DNA from 3 places in the Pseudodesulfovibrio indicus genome. Region 1 is predicted to be linked to each of the others. Evidence: predicted binding sites of a transcription regulator. Region 1 holds the regulator's gene; each other region holds the start of a gene.

Region 1 (5,166 bases):
TCTTCTTTTCAGTCTGTGCCGCCATGTCTAGCCGAGTTCCATGTGTCGATGTTCAATCGTTGCCGTATACCCTTTTTTCTTCAGGGATGCCAGCACTGACTCGGCCACGGAAACGGACCGGTGGCGTCCTCCGGTGCAGCCCAGTGCGAGGGTGATCCGGTACCGCCCTTCGTCCGCATAGAGCGGCAGGGTGTAGGTCAGAAAATCGAGCAGGTGCTGCATGAACCCCTCCCCCACCGGGTTGTCCAGGACGTAATCGGAGATCGCCTTGTCCAGGCCGGAAAGGGGCCGGAGGTTCTCGTCGAAATAGGGGTTGGGCAAAAAGCGGAGGTCGAAGACCAGGTCAGCCTCGGACGGCACGCCGTACTTGAAGCCGAAGGTGATGATATGAACGCGCATCCCCTTCCCCGCCTCCTCGATGGCCGACCACTTGGTCTGGATCACCCGGCGCAGGTCGTGGATGGAATAATGCGTGGTGTCGATGACCAGGGCCGCGGCCAAGCGGACCGGTTCGAGCAGCTCGCGCTCCATCTCGAGCGCCTGCTCCAGGCCGAGGTTGCGGCTCTCCAACGGGTGGGGCCGCCGCGTGGTGGCATAGCGCCGCACCAGCTCGCCCATCTTGGCCTCCAGGTAGACCACCTGGGGCAGGATGCCGAGATCGGCGAATCCCTGCAACGCCTCGTCCCAGCCGTTGACGAACTCGAACTGGCGCAGGTCCATGCCGAGCGCCAACCCGCGATACTTGGTGTCGAACTTGAGGATCAGGTCCGCCAGCTTGGGCGACATCTCGCAGGGCAGCCCGTCGATGCAGAAGAATCCCAGGTCCTCGAACACCCTGAGGGCGGTGGACTTCCCGGAACCGGAGAGCCCGGTGACGATGACGACGGGAAAGGGATTTGTCGGGGTCAAAACGGCCTGCCGGGTTTTAGACGTCCTTGAGGAGTGACCAGAGGCCGTCGAACCCGTCGGCCGCGAGAAACGCCTTGCGGAACTCCTCGTCCTTGAGCAGCCGGGAGATCTGGGCCAGCACGCGCAAGTGCATGCCCGCCACCTGTTCCGGGGCCAGGACCAGGAAGAAGATGCCGCACGGGCTGTGGTCCAGGGCTTCGAACTCGACTCCTTTTCGGCTTCGCCCGACCACGACCATGACCTTTTCCAGGTTCTCCAGCTTGCCGTGGGGGATGGCGATACCGTCGCCGATGCCGGTGGAGCCGAGGCGCTCGCGATCGAGAAGGACACGGACCGCTAGGTCCGTGTCCATCTCGGGATATATCTCGCCCAGGGGGGCGACCAGTTCATTGAGTACGTCCGACTTGGTCTCGGACTGCAGCTCGGGAAGGATCAGTTCCTTCGCCAGGTAATCACTGAGTTTCATGCTTAGTTTCCGGGGTCGATGAGGCCGTAATCGCCGTTCTTTCTCTTGTAGATAACGTTGACGCCTTCGGTTTCCGCGTTGCGGAAGACCAGGAACTCGTTCTCCAGGGCATCCAGCTGCATGGCGGCCTCGTCCACGGACATGGGCTTGGGCTCGTATGCGTCGGTGCCGACGATGGTCGGGGCCGCTCCGGCTCCGATCTCATCGAAGGAGATGTAGTTCATCTGCACCATCTTATTGGGACGCGCCTGTCTGGGGCGGTTCTTCATCTTCTCGCGCATCTTGCGAAGCTGGGCTTCCAGCTTGTCCAGGACCATGTCGATGGTGGAATACATATCCTCGGAGTCCTCGTAGGCCGAGATGTGAATGCGATCCGAGTTGAGGATCACGTCCGCCTTGTGGCGGAACTTCTCGACCAGCAGGTTCACCTGGAGATCTGCTTCCGCATCGGAAACGTACTTCGCAACCTTTTCAAAACGCTTTTCAGCGTAACCCTTGAGGTGATCGGACGGCTCAAAGTTCTTGAAAGTGAAGCTGATGTTCATACGCTGCCTCCTGGTTGTGTGTCCGGCAAGCAGACTAGAAATACTGCTTGCGCTTGGATGACGAAGCAATACCCATTGCCGAACGGTACTTGGCGACCGTGCGCCTGGCGATGTTCACGTCAAGTTTCTCCTTGAGGATCTCGCCGATCCGTTCATCGCTGAGCGGTTTCTTCGTGTCTTCATCCGCGATCATCTGCTTGATGAGCGCTTTCACGCTCTCCGAGCCCACCTGGGAACCGTCGTTCAGGTCCAGGGCGGAGTTGAAGAAAAACTTCAACTCGTAGATGCCGTGGGGGGTTGAAACGTACTTGTTGGTCGTGATCCGGCTCACGGTGGATTCGTGCATCTCGATGTCTTCCGCGACCTCCTTGAGGATCAAGGGTTTGAGCTTTGTCACGCCTTCCTCGAAGAACCCCCGTTGAAAGCCGACAATGGACTCGACTACTTTATACAGGGTTCGCTGCCGCTGGTACAGACTTTTCATCAACCATGCGGCGGAACGCATCTTTTCCTGGAAATATTCCTTCTCCTTGTCCGCCGCGCCCTTCATGGAATCCATGTAGAAGCTGTTCATCTGCAAACGGGGCAGCCCGTCCTCGTTGAGGATGATGACGAAGTCCTCGCCATACTTGTAGACGAAGACGTCGGGCGAGACGTAGTGCGGCTCGGTGCTGGAGAAGCTGGCGCCGGGCATGGGGTCGAGCGTCTGGATCGTGTCGAGGTAGTCCTTGAGCTCTTCCATGGTGATCTTGAACTTGCGGGCCAGCGGCTTGTAGCGGTTCTTCTCCAGGTCTTCCAGGTGGTCGCGCACCAGGGAGACCAGGGTCGGATCGTCGTAGCCCAGGACTTCCATCTGAACCAGCAGGCACTCCTGGGGGGAACGGGCGGCCACGCCCACGGGGTCCAGGCGCTGTATGCGCATCAGGACCGACTCCACCTCTTCGTCGGTGGCCTGAATCATGGAGGTCAGCTCCTCCATGGAGGCCTGGAGATAGCCGTTGGAATCGATGTTGCCGAGGATGACCTCGCCGATGGCCACTTCGTGCTCCGTGAAATCCGAAAGCCGCATCTGCCAGGTGACGTGGCCTTCCAGCGAAGGCTTGGAGGCAAGGCGCGCTTCGAACGACATCCCCTCCTCCGGAATCTCGGAGTCCCGGGACAGGGCCTGCTTGGAGGTCGAGGAAAATTCGCCGAGATAGTTTTCCCAATCGGCGGTGCGGACCAGCTCTTCCTCGGCCTGGGCCTCGGTCAGGACTTCCCGTGGGTCGGGCGTTTCCTGCGGTTCCACCTCGGGCTCGGTCTCATCCAGGAACGGATTTTCCAATAGTTCCTGCTGTACCGTTTCCAGCAGCTCCAGACGGGAGAGCTGCAGCAGCTTGATGGCCTGCTGCAACTGAGGCGTCATGACCAGTTGCTGTGTGAGCTTGAGCTGTTGCCGAAGTTCCAATCCCATGATTCCCTGCTCGCTTTACGGTTTCACAATATCGCTCGCCGGATATTTTTACTTTTTTCCCGGCTGCGGGAAGTTTTTTTCGGTTCAACTATGCCACATGCAAGAAAAGGACGCAACACAATTGTGTTAACGTCCTGTTTCCATTAATAATCCAGCGGATATACGCGAGTATGAAAAAAGTGTACCAACCTTTGGGAACCGTGTAAATCCGGAAAGCGCAAAAAATGCGCGGTTTCGCGGCTAGAGCCGGAAGTCTTCGCCCAGGTAAATCTGCCTGGCCCGGCTCGATTTGACGATTTCCTCCGGCGACCCTTCGAGGATGACCGTGCCCTCGTAGACGAGATAGGCGCGATCGCAGATATTCAACGTTTCACGAACGTTGTGGTCCGAAATCAGGATGCCGATGTCCATGGACTTGAGCACCGAGATAATCTCCTGGATGTCGATGACCGCGATGGGGTCGATGCCCGCGAACGGCTCGTCCAGGAGGATGAACTGCGGGTCGAGGATCAGGGCGCGGGCGATCTCGAGGCGCCGCCGCTCGCCGCCGGACAGGAACATGGCAGCCTGGTCCGCCAGCTTGGTGATGGTGAACATCTCCATCAATTCATCCGCCCTGGCCCGCTGTCGGCGCGAATTCATGGCCGTCTGCTCGAGGATGATCTCCAGGTTCTGACGCACGGTCAGCTTCTTGAAGATGGAACTCTCCTGGGGCAGGTAGCTGACGCCGAGCCTGGCCCGCTCGTGGAGCGGCCTGCCGGTCAGGACCTCGTCCCCCAGGACCACCTGGCCGGTGTTCGGGGCCACGATGCCCACCAACATGTAGAAGGTCGTGGTCTTGCCCGCGCCGTTGGGGCCGAGCAGCCCGACCACCTCGCGCTTGTTCAGCTCGATGTCGATGCCGTGCACGACCTCTTTCTGGCCGTACCGCTTGGACAGGTTCGTGGCTCGAAGACCGGTGGCCATCTACTGCACCTTCATGCTGCCGGGAGCAACGAAGATCGCCTTGACCCGCTGGTCGCCGCCGATGACCTCGGACCGGTTGTCCCGGACGTGGAAGTTGATCACTTCGCCGGTCAGGGAATTGGGGCCGTCCTGAAGCAGCGGGCTCTGCTCCATCTTGAGCAGCTGGGGGCCGACGAAGTAGGTCAGCTTGCCGCAGGACCCTTCGGTGGTCCCCTTCTTGGCCCGGACATTGCCCTCGGCCACGATGCGGTCCACGCTGTCGGCGGAAAACTTCTTTTTATCCTTGTCCGAGAGGTAGGCGGAGAGCTTGTCGGCCCACAGGGTCAGCTCGCCGTGCTCGGCCACCACGTTGCCCACGAAGGACACGACCTTGCCGGACTCGTCGTAGACCATGCGGTCGGAGGTGATCTTCACCGGAAGCCGGTTCGGGTCCGTGCCCGCCTGGACGGGCGCGGGCGGCGGCGTCGCGGCCACCTCGGCCTTGACCTCCCCTTCCCCGGACTCGACCGCGACAGGCGCGGGTTCGGGCTGGGGTTCGGGCTTTGCAGCGACAACGGCTTCGGCTGGCACGACCTTGAGGAACTTGGCGTTGGCGTAGCCCAGGGCCTTGGTCTCGTCGCGGTCCGCCTGGTCGAGCCGGAAAATGGCCACCCAGCCGTCCGTGGCGAAGTCCGTGCGCACCCGTTCGCCCTTGGTCAGGGTGAGGACGTGCTCGCCGGAGCGGTCCGGCTTGCTGCGCACGTTGAGGTTGACCGTGGCCTCGCGCACCTCGCCCCAGTCCTGGGCGACGGCGGAGACGGGGACCAGCAGCGCGGTCAGCGCCAGCA
Region 2 (5,166 bases), 830 kb from region 1:
CCACCAGTCGGGTGGGGTTCTCGTGCTGGAAGACGTTGCGTCCCACGGACAATCCGGCGCCTCCGGCCTCCAGGGAATCATGCACCATCTGAAGGAATGCCTCGGTGCTGTCAAGTTTCGGCCCCCCGGCGATGACCACGGGCACGCAGCAGGAGTCGGTGACGTGGGTGAAGGACTTGATGTCGCCGGTGTAGTTGACCTTGACCACGTCCGCGCCCAGCTCGGTGCCCACGCGGGCGCAGTGGGCCACGATCTCCGGGGCGTATTCGTTCTTCACCTTGGGACCGCGCGCGTAGACCATGGCCAGCAGCGGGATGCCCCAGTTGGCGGCCTCGGAGGAGACTTTGCCGAAATCGTTCAGCATGGACGCCTCGGTTTCGTCGCCGAGGTTGCAGTGGATGGACACGGCGTCCGCGCCCAACCGGATGGCGTCCTCCACGGAGGCGACCAGGGATTTGGCGTTGGGGAAGGGGGACAGGGAGGTGGAGGCGGACAGGTGGACGATGAGCCCGATGTCCTTGCCTTCGGCGCGGTGGCCGCAGCGGACCAGCCCCTTGTGCTCGATGACGGCGTTTGCCCCGCCGTCCACGACCCGGCCCACGGCCTCGCGCATGTCGACAAGTCCGTCAATGGGGCCGACGGTCACGCCGTGGTCCATGGGGACCACGATGGTCCGGCCGGTGTTTCGGTTGAAGATCCGCTCCAGCCTGATGGCTTTACCGATGTGCATGTTCTCTCTCCTTTGAAGGTTTTCCCCCAAGGAGCCGGGCCGAAGTCCGGCGGCCGTAAAAGGCAAGGGCCGCCGGCTTTCGCCCGCGGCCCTTGAAGAAGTTTTTTTCAGCTTGTGTGAACCACCACCTGGTTACACTGCACCTCTTCCAAGCCCGCGAGCGTGGTTATACCAATACCAAAAGTAAAAGTTGGAAAAGTATGCGGTGGAAACAGTGGTGGAGTTCATGGGGAATAGAGCTACACCGGGAGGGTGTTTATGTCAACAAAAAGATTCTATTATATTTCATATAGATAGGCAAAAACGGAGAAAAACCTGCGACCGGCGGTCACTTTTTGGCGTATTTGACAATTTTTTACATTTTGACAATTTTGAGGTAATTATTAGGCTGCAAAATTGTACTTTATCACAAAAATGAAAAAAAGCGCAATGTCTACATGGGCTGGAGGTGGCGGTTTTACGCCATTTGCAATGAAAACCGGGTTTGGCACGACTCTTGATAAGAGGAGGGCAGGTTAGAAACGCATTCCATTCAAAGAGGAGTATTGCAATGTTTTCGAGAAAGTCCCCGACCCATGTTTCCAAGAGGCTCGCCATAGGCGCGGCCGCTTTGGTAGCAGCCCTTGCCCCCACCTTTGCCTTTGCTCAGGATGTGGAGTACCTCACCCAGTCCAATGCGAACCTCCTTTGGACTCTGATCGCCGCCTGCCTGGTCATGATCATGCAGGCCGGATTCGCCTGCGTCGAGGCCGGTTTCACCCGCGCCAAATCCGCCGGCAACATCATGATGAAGAACTTCCTGGATTTCGCAGCGGGTTCCATCGTCTTCTTCCTGTTCGGCTTCGCCGTCATGTTCGGCCTGGACGCCGGCGGCTTCATCGGCACTTCCGGCTACGCGCTGTCCGGCGTGGCCGAGGGTGACATGATGTGGACCTACACCTTCTGGTTCTTCCAGTCCGTGTTCGCCGCCACCGCCGCCACCATCGTCTCCGGCGGCATGGCCGAGCGCACCAAGTTCGGCAGCTACGTCCTGGTCTCCATCGTTATTTCCGGTCTTATCTACCCCATCTCCGGCCACTGGGCCTGGGGTTCCCTGTGGCTGGGCGACGACGGCGCCGGTTGGCTGGAAGCCCTCGGCTTCTGTGACTTCGCCGGTTCCTCCGTCGTTCACTCCGTCGGCGGCTGGATCGCCCTGGCCGGCGCCCTGGTTCTCGGCCCGCGCCTCGGCAAGTACTCCGAGGACGGAAAGGCCAAGGCCATCCCGGGCCACAACATCCCGCTGGCCGGTCTGGGCGTCTTCATCCTGTGGTTCGGCTGGTTCGGCTTCAACCCCGGTTCCACCACCACCGCCGACGACACCATCGGCCTGATCGCCATGAACACCTCCCTGGCCGCCTGCGGCGGTACCCTCGCCGCCATGGTCTTCTCCTGGTTCCGCTTCGGCAAGCCGGACATCTCCATGACCATGAACGGCGCCTTGGCCGGCCTGGTCGGCATCACCGCGCCCTGCGCCACCGTCACCCCCGGCCCCTCCATCCTGATCGGTCTGGTCGCCGGCGTGCTGGTCGTCCTGTCCATCGAATTCATCGACAAGGTCCTGAAGATCGACGATCCGGTCGGTGCCGCCTCCGTCCACGGCGTCTGCGGTGCCTGGGGCACCATCGCCTGCGGCCTGTTCAACACCGACGGCGGCCTGTTCTTCGGCGGCGGCATGGGCCAGCTCGGCGTGCAGCTGATCGGCGTGGGCGTGTTCTTCGTCTGGGCCTTCGGCGCCGGTTTCATCCTGATGTCCATCATCAAGGGCGTCTTCGGCATCCGCGTCACCAAGGAAGAGGAGCTCAAGGGTCTGGATATCGCCGAGCACGGTTCCGAGTCCTACAACGGCTTCCAGCTCTTCAGCAACGAGTAGTCGAAGCGCAGCAACCAGAGATCATTAAGGAGAATATACAATGAAGCTCATCATAGCATACATCAGGCCCGAAAAGCTGAACGACGTGAAGCAGGCGCTTTACTCCAAGGAGATATACTCCCTGTCCGTGACCAACGTCCTCGGCTCCGGCCGCCAGAAGGGATTCACCGAGACCTACCGCGGCGTGCAGATGGAGGTGAACCTCCTGAAGAAAGTCCGCCTCGAGATCGGCGTGAACGACGACTTCGAAGCCAAAGCCATCGATGCCATCCTGTCTTCCGGCCAGACCGGCTCCGAAGGTGACGGCGTGATCTTCGTCACCGAGCTGAACAAGGCCCTGCGGATCAGGACCGGCGAGGACGGCATCCTCTAGACGGATTGCGACAAGCATATAAGCGCCGGGGCGGCGCGACCGCACCGCCCCGGCCTTATGTCGCAGGACTGGCAGGCACTGGGTTGAAAAGCAAAACGGCCATCGGGCAGTCCAAGGTATTTCCGTGTTGACCACAGTGCCAGACATACAAGAGATCATTGAAAACCGTTTTCTGGTCACGCACTTCCAGCCGCAGGTTTCCCTCAAGAGGAAGGCCGTGGTGGGGCTGGAGGCGCTGAGCAGAGGATTCGACCCCAAAAGCGGAGAAATCATACCTCCAACCCTGCTGTTCGCGCAGGCCCGGGACAAGGCATCCCGGCTCGCCCTGGACCGGGCCTGCCGAACAAACGCAGCGGAATCCTTCGCCGCCCTGCACAGAAAAGACAAGAGCCTGATGCTCTCCATGAACATCGACGCCTCCTGCATCAACGAGGAGACGCGCGGCTCCAATCACCTGCTCAACCTGGTCAACCGCTGCGGCATCAGCCCCAGCAACGTGATCATCGAGATCATCGAGTCCCGGTGCGAGGACACGGACGCGCTCATGTCCTTCGTCAACTTCTACCGGCAGAACGACTTCCTCATCGCCCTGGACGACGTGGGAGCGGGGTTCTCCAACCTCGACCGCATCCCGCTCATCAAGCCGGACGTCATCAAGCTGGACCGCGGGCTGATCAAGGGCGTGAACGAGCAATTCCACAAGCTGGAGGTGGTCCGCAGCTTCGTGCAGATGTCCAACCGCCTCGGCTGCCTGGTGCTGGCCGAGGGCGTGGAGACCGCCGAGGAGGCCATGTGCCTGCTCAGCAACGGCGTGGACGTCTTCCAGGGGTTCTATTTCGCCCGGCCCGCGCCGGGGCTGGACGCGGTCCCGGGCATGGCCACCAAGGTGGACGCCCTGGCCGAACGGCACCGCGAGAACCGCACCCAGCAGATCGCGGACGACAAGCGGCTCTATTCCAGCTACGACCTGACCGTGCTGACCATGTGCCAGGGTCTGGCCGAGACTCAGGCCAAGGATATGGGCCAGGCCCTGTCCGCCTTCGTGGAAAGCTACGAAGGCGTGGAGTGCCTCTACGTCCTGGACATGCGCGGCACCCAGATTTCCGACACGGTCTGCGATCCCGGTCGGCTCAAGACCAGCAAGCGGTTTCTGTACGAACCCGCGACCATCGGGGCGGACCACTCGCTCAAGGAATATTTCCTGCCCATCCAGGCGGGGCTGGAGAAGTTCACCACCCGCCCGTACATCTCGCTGGCCTCGGGCAACCTGTGCATCACCATCTCGCACGTCTTCTACCACAAGAGCAGCGGCAGGCACCGCATCCTGTGCGTGGACATGTCGCGCGAGATCGACGGGGGATGCCTCTAGCGGTTCCGGATTCGGGCCTTGCGCACAAAAAAGGGAGGACCAAGCGGTCCTCCCTCTGTTTTTTCGGGGCCGAAGGCGGCCTTAGCTGTCGAGAATCCGTTTGGCGGTCTCGTCCATGATGTCGGTGATGAACCGGATGCCGGTCTCCCGCTCGGTCTCGCGGTTGCCCGAGGCGATGTCCTCGCGGGCCACGTCCCGGAGCCGGAACTTGCGCGCGCCGCACATGAGCTGCTGCAACCCCGCGGACAGCTTGTCCACCAGGCTCCAGATGCCCACCGCGCCCAAGGGGATGTGCTTCATCTCCGCCGCGCCCACGTGCTTGGCCACGTCCTGGTAGCAGGCGAATATCTCCTCCGGGACCTGACCGTACCGGGTCACGGCGGCCGGGAGCTTGTCCCAATTGCCGCTGACGGTCGCGCGCCGCTCGGGGAAGAGGGCGCCCTCGATGTTCGCGCCCAGGAAGCCGGGGATCATCATGGCGCGGCCCATGCAGATCATCTTGGCGAAGGGAGCGCCCAGGGCCAGGGCCTTGAAGATGTTGCTGCCCTTGGCGAAGCCGCCCGCGAAGGACATGTCCACCACGCGCTTGCCGCGCGCGGCCAGCCGTGAGGCGTATTCGTGCGCCTTGGCGTGAAGCAGGATGGAGGGCACGCCCCAGCTTTCCATCATGTTCCAGGGGCTCATGCCGGTGCCGCCGCCCGAGCCGTCCATGGTCAGCAGGTCGAGTTCCGCCTCGGAGGCGAACTTGATGGCCATGGCCAGGGCCTCCATGCCGTAGGAGCCGG
Region 3 (5,166 bases), 960 kb from region 1:
CCATGACGGTCATGTCCGCCACCAGGCCGGTGCCGGTGCGGTCGTCGGGCACGCGGCCCACGCCGCGCTCCAGCATGGCCGCCGGGGTGGGGTTGTGCACGGCCTTGCCCCGGATGACGATCTGCCCGCAGCGGGGCGCGATCAGCCCGGAGAGCAGGTCGGCCAGCTGGGCCTGGCCGTTGCCGGAGACCCCGGCGATGCCCAGGATTTCGTGGCTCTTGAGGCTCAGGGAGAGGTTGTCCAGGAGCGGTTTGCCGCGCGCGTCATCCACCCGGATGGAGTCGAGGTACAGGATCTCCTTGCCCTGCTTCGGCTCCGGGCGGCGCGCCTTGGGGATGTCGCTGCCGACCATGGCCCGGGCCAGCTCCCCGGCGGTGGTGTCCGCCGTGGCCGACTCGAAGACCACGCGCCCCTGGCGGAGCACGGCGCAGCGGTCGGACGCGGCCATGACCTCGCGCATCTTGTGGGTGATGAAGATCACGGACAGCCCCTCGCCGACCATCTGGCGCAGGGTGTGGAACAGGTGGTCCGCCTCCTGCGGGGTGAGCACCGAGGTCGGCTCGTCCAGGATGAGGATGCGTGCGTCGCGGTACAGGACCTTTAATATCTCCACCCGCTGGCGTTCGCCCACGGACAGGGCGTTGACCTTGGCCGAGGGGTTCACGTCCAGGCCGAAGCGGGCCATCAGGGCCGTGAGCTTGGCCAGGGCGGTCTTGCGGTCGTGCCTGAGCGCGGTCAGGGGTTCGGTGCCGAGCATGACGTTTTCGAGCACGGACATGTTTCCGGCCAGGGTGAAGTGCTGGTGGACCATGCCCACGCCCGCGTTCAACGCGGCGCGGGGCGACCCCTGGGGCAGGGGCGCGCCGTCCACCTCCACCGTGCCCGCGTCGGCCACGTAATGGCCGAACAGGATGGACATGAGGGTGGTCTTGCCCGCGCCGTTCTCGCCCAGCAGGGCGAGCATCTCGCCGCGATGGAGGGTCAGGGTCACGTCTTGGTTGGCGACCACCGGCCCGAAGGTCTTGGTGATGCCGTTCAGGGTCAGGATGGGGTCCTGCATGGAGCTCCGGAAAACGGGCCGCTCCCCCGACAAGGGGAAGCGGCCCGCCGTGAGGGTTCGTTTAGAAGGTGGACTTGGGCTCGGCGTCGTCGATGGCGACGGTGAAGGTCCCGGCCTTGATCTCGTCGGCTTTCTGCGCCACGGCCGCCTTGACGTCGGCGGGAATCTTGTCCTCGAACTCGTAGAACGGGGACAGGGACGCGCCGCCCTTGGCCATCATGGTCCACTCGCGGTAGTCCTCGGCCTTGAACTGGCCCGCCTCGACCAGCTGCACGGCGTGGCCGATGGCGGCGTCCATGCTCCACAGGGCGGAGGCCACGACCACGTCCTTGCCGTTCTCTTCCTTGTTCATGTCGTTGACGTTGCCGAAGGCGATGATGCCCTTTTCGCGGGCCGCGTCGACCACGCCCGCGCGCTCGGCGTAGAGCACGTCCACGCCGGACTCCACCTGGGCGAAGGCGAATTCCTTGGCCTTGGGCGGATCATACCAGGAGCCGATGAAGGAGACCTTGAACTGGACGTCCGGGTTCACGGATTTGGCCCCGGCCATGAAGGCGTTGAACAGCCGGTTGCATTCGCCGATGGGATAGCCGCCGACCATGCCGATCTTGTTGGTCTTGGTCATCTTGCCCGCGACCATGCCCATCAGGTAGCACGGCTCGTGGATGTAGTTGTCGAACACGGAAAGATTGTCGCCGCGCGGGCCGAAGGAGTCGCCCATGAGGTAGGCCACGTTCGGGTAGTCCTTGGCCACCTTGGTCACGTCGCGGGAGATGCCGAAGGCCTCGCCCACGATCAGGTTCACGCCCTTCTCGGAGTACTCGCGCAGCACGCGGATGTAGTCGGTGTTGGATACCTTCTCGGAGTACACGTACTCGATTTCGCCCGCGTCGGCGGCCTTTTGCAGGGCCTTGTGCAGGCAGGCGTCCCATTTCTGCTGGATGGGCTGGGTGTAGATGCCCGCCACCTTGAGCTTGCCCGCGGCCATGGCGGAGCCCGCGAACAGGGCGACCGCCAGGCAGAGCGCCGCCGCGATGGTCAGAATGCGTTTCATTAAAATCCTCTCTTGCGGTTGATGGTATGGAATGTCGCGCGGCCGTGACGATGGCGTCCCGGCCCGGTGGAAGGTGCAATGGCAGTGCCAGAAGACGCGGCCCGGCTTATTGCCAGCAAACCCCGGCCCCTGTGATGTGAAGCCCGCCCGGAAGCGCGGCTCGCGCGGTCCGGAAAGGTTACATTTTTGAAATTATCTGGTGTTCGGATCAAGGGTATTTAACGGGATTGTAAAATGGTTCGAGACAAAACCGGGCGTAAAAAAAAGGGGCCTCCCCGCCACGGGAAGGCCCCCGGCCTTACGGCGTATACAGTCCGGCCCACTGGGGCAGCACCAGCGACAGCGCCGGAATGAGCGAGATGATGATCAGGACCACGAAGTCCATGACCACGTAGGGGATCGCCTCCTTGGCGATCTCGTCCACATCGCAGCCCACCAGGTTGGCGGCGGTGAACAGGTTGACGCCCACCGGCGGCGTGGCCTGGCCGATGGCCAGGGCCGAGATGAAGATGACCCCGTAGAACACCGGGTCCACGTGGAACGCGGAGAGCACCGGGATGAGGATCGGCATGAGCAGGTACGAGATGGAGATGGCGTCCAGGATCATGCCCAGGCCGAAGAGCAGGACGTTGACCAGGATGATCATGACCACGGCGTTGGGCGAGATGCGGATGATCAGGTCGGCCATGGCGTCGATGACCCCGGTGACCGAGGCGGCCCAGGTGAAGATGCCCGCGAAGGCCACGATGAACATGATCACCGAGCTGGTCACGGCGGAGTCCACCAGGATCTCGATCAGGTCGCGCCAGCCGATGGAGCGGTAGACGACCACGGCCACGAACAGGCTGTAGAAGACCGCCACCACCGCCGCCTCGGTGGGCGTGAAGATGCCGGTGTAGATGCCGCCCAGGATGACCACCGGGGCCATGATCGCCCAGAAGGACTGGCGCAGGGCCTTGAGCAGGTCGGTCATGCAGCCTCGGCAGACCAGCCCCCGGTAGCCCCGGCGGTAGGAGATGTACCAGGCCACGAGCATGGTCGCCAGCCCGGTCAGGATGCCGGGGATGATGCCCGCCACGAACAGCGCGGACACGGACACCGAGGTGATGTTGCCGTAGATGATGAAGGCGATGGACGGCGGGATGATGATGGACAGGTCCGAGGCGTTGGCGATGGTCGCCCCGGCAAAGGCCTTGTCGTAGCCGTTCTTGAGCATGGGGGTGAGCAGGATCAGGCCCACGGCGGCGGTGGTGGCCGGGCCGGAGCCGGACATGGCGCCCCAGAACATGCAGGTCAGCACGGCCACGATGGACAGCCCGCCCGTGGCGCGGCCCACCAGCAGCTCGAAGAAGTTGGCGATGTGCGCCGCGATGCCCGCCCGTTCCAGGATGACGCCCGCCAGGACGAAGAACGGGATGGCCAGCAGCGGGAAGGAGGCGATGCCCGAGGCGAAGTTCACGCCGAGCATCTCCGCTCCCAGGTCGAAGTACAGGATGGTGGCCACCGCGGACACGCCGAGCGACGTGCCGATGGGCGCGCCCATGACCATGAGCACCAGGAAGAGGACCAGGATGAGCAGGAATTCCATGGCTTACTCCTCCTCCGGGTCGGCCAGCTTGCGCACGGCGTCGCAGTAGATGCCGTGGAAGATGAAGACCGACAGGACCGGCAGCCCCAGGTAGTAGATCCACACCGGGATGTTCAGGGCGGCGGACTTGGCCTCGAACAGGGTGATCTCGTCGTAGATGGCCTGGATCATGTAGTAGTCCAGGACCAGGAAGAGCAGGGCGGCGAGCAGGGAATAGATGACGATGCACGTCTTCTGCGCGCGCCGGGGGAAATGGTTGAAGAAGGTCACCATGCCCATGTGTCCGCCCCGCTTGAAGGCGATGCCGATGCCGATGACGGTCATCCAGACGAAGAGGTTGATGGTGATCTCCTCGGTGGCGGCCAGGGAGAAATGAAAGATGTACCGGCTCAGGACGTTGAGGAAGGCGATGATCACCATGCCGGCCATGCAGAGGGCCACGAGCCAGTGCTCGAGGCTGAAACCAAACAGTAACTTTTTCACACGCTTACTCCGCTATTCGGGTTCCGCAGGCGAAACCCCGTGAGAGAGCCCGCCCCGGAGAACCACTCCGGGGCGGGACGCAATCGTCGGCAAGGGAAGGGCTTATTGGCCGATGTCGGCCTTGGCCTTCTCATAGAGATCGGTACCGATCTCCTTGACCCACTTGTCGTAGACGGGACGGGTGACCTCGGCAAAGGCGGCCCGCTCCTCGTCGGTAAGCATGTGGACTTCCATGCCCTTGCTTTCCAGGAAAGCGATGGGGTCCGGAACTTCCATGGTGTAGTTGAATTCGTTCTTGAGGATGTTCAGGGAGACGTCGCCGTCAAGTCCGGCGCGGCTCAGGGCGGTTTCGAAGCGGCCCGCCTCGTTGGCGGCCTCCATGATCGCGTTTTGGATCTCCTCGGGGAAACCGTTCCACTCCTGCTGGTTCCAGTAGATGATCAGCGGATCGACCAGGTAATTCCACATGGTCGCGTACTTGTGGTACTGGTAGATCTGGATGGGGATGAGCACGCCGACCGGGTTCTCCTGGCCGTCGACCACGCCCTGCTGGAAACCGGCGACCGCGTCGCCCCAGTTCATGTTCACCGGGTCGGCGCCCAGCTGGCGGAAGGTGTCGATGAACAGCGGGTTGCCGACCACGCGGATGCGCAGACCCTTCATGTCGGCGGGGGTCCTGACCGCGACCTTGGAGTTGGTCAGCTGGCGGAAGCCGTTCTCGGCCCAGGCCAACGGCTCGATGCGCTTGGCGCGCATGGCCGCAAACACGGCCTCGCCCGCCTGGCCGTACTTGACCTTGTCCAGGGTCTCGAAGTCGTTCAGGAAGAAGGGAAGATGAAAAATATTGGCTTCGGGGATGACCGGGCTGATGTTGATGGTCGAATCGATGGCGCAGTCGATGACGCCCTTGGCGACCATCTGCGAGCTCTTGAGCTGCGCGCCCTTGAGCAGGGCGGACCCGAAGTACGGTTTGACGTTGAT

The links. Region 1 encodes sigma-54, which starts transcription at its own class of promoters, with help from an activator protein. Its sites were predicted from a motif close to CTGGCACGGNNNNTGCTT; they were not measured.
Region 2: a site for sigma-54 is predicted at 1,215-1,232, ahead of AWY79_RS15655 (ammonium transporter). Genes of this name have one in related genera too.
Region 3: a site for sigma-54 is predicted at 2,188-2,205, ahead of AWY79_RS16255 (BMP family protein). Genes of this name have one in related genera too.

Annotation. Positions count from the first base shown of each region.
Region 1 covers NZ_CP014206.1:2,592,774-2,597,939, reverse strand. Annotated here, with positions in the region: gene AWY79_RS11665 (PTS sugar transporter subunit IIA) at 1-25, opposite strand, end outside; gene rapZ (RNase adapter RapZ) at 28-909, opposite strand; gene AWY79_RS11655 (PTS sugar transporter subunit IIA) at 926-1,375, opposite strand; gene hpf (ribosome hibernation-promoting factor, HPF/YfiA family) at 1,378-1,920, opposite strand; gene rpoN (RNA polymerase factor sigma-54) at 1,955-3,373, opposite strand; gene lptB (LPS export ABC transporter ATP-binding protein) at 3,614-4,339, opposite strand; gene AWY79_RS11635 (LptA/OstA family protein) at 4,340-5,166, opposite strand, start outside.
Region 2 covers NZ_CP014206.1:3,421,269-3,426,434, reverse strand. Annotated here, with positions in the region: gene AWY79_RS15660 (2-amino-3,7-dideoxy-D-threo-hept-6-ulosonate synthase) at 1-730, opposite strand, end outside; gene AWY79_RS15655 (ammonium transporter) at 1,281-2,639, shown strand; gene AWY79_RS15650 (P-II family nitrogen regulator) at 2,680-3,012, shown strand; gene AWY79_RS15645 (EAL domain-containing protein) at 3,149-4,381, shown strand; gene AWY79_RS15640 (glutamate synthase-related protein) at 4,463-5,166, opposite strand, start outside.
Region 3 covers NZ_CP014206.1:3,553,947-3,559,112, reverse strand. Annotated here, with positions in the region: gene AWY79_RS16260 (ABC transporter ATP-binding protein) at 1-1,060, opposite strand, end outside; gene AWY79_RS16255 (BMP family protein) at 1,122-2,114, opposite strand; gene AWY79_RS16250 (TRAP transporter large permease) at 2,413-3,702, opposite strand; gene AWY79_RS16245 (TRAP transporter small permease) at 3,706-4,185, opposite strand; gene AWY79_RS16240 (DctP family TRAP transporter solute-binding subunit) at 4,288-5,166, opposite strand, start outside.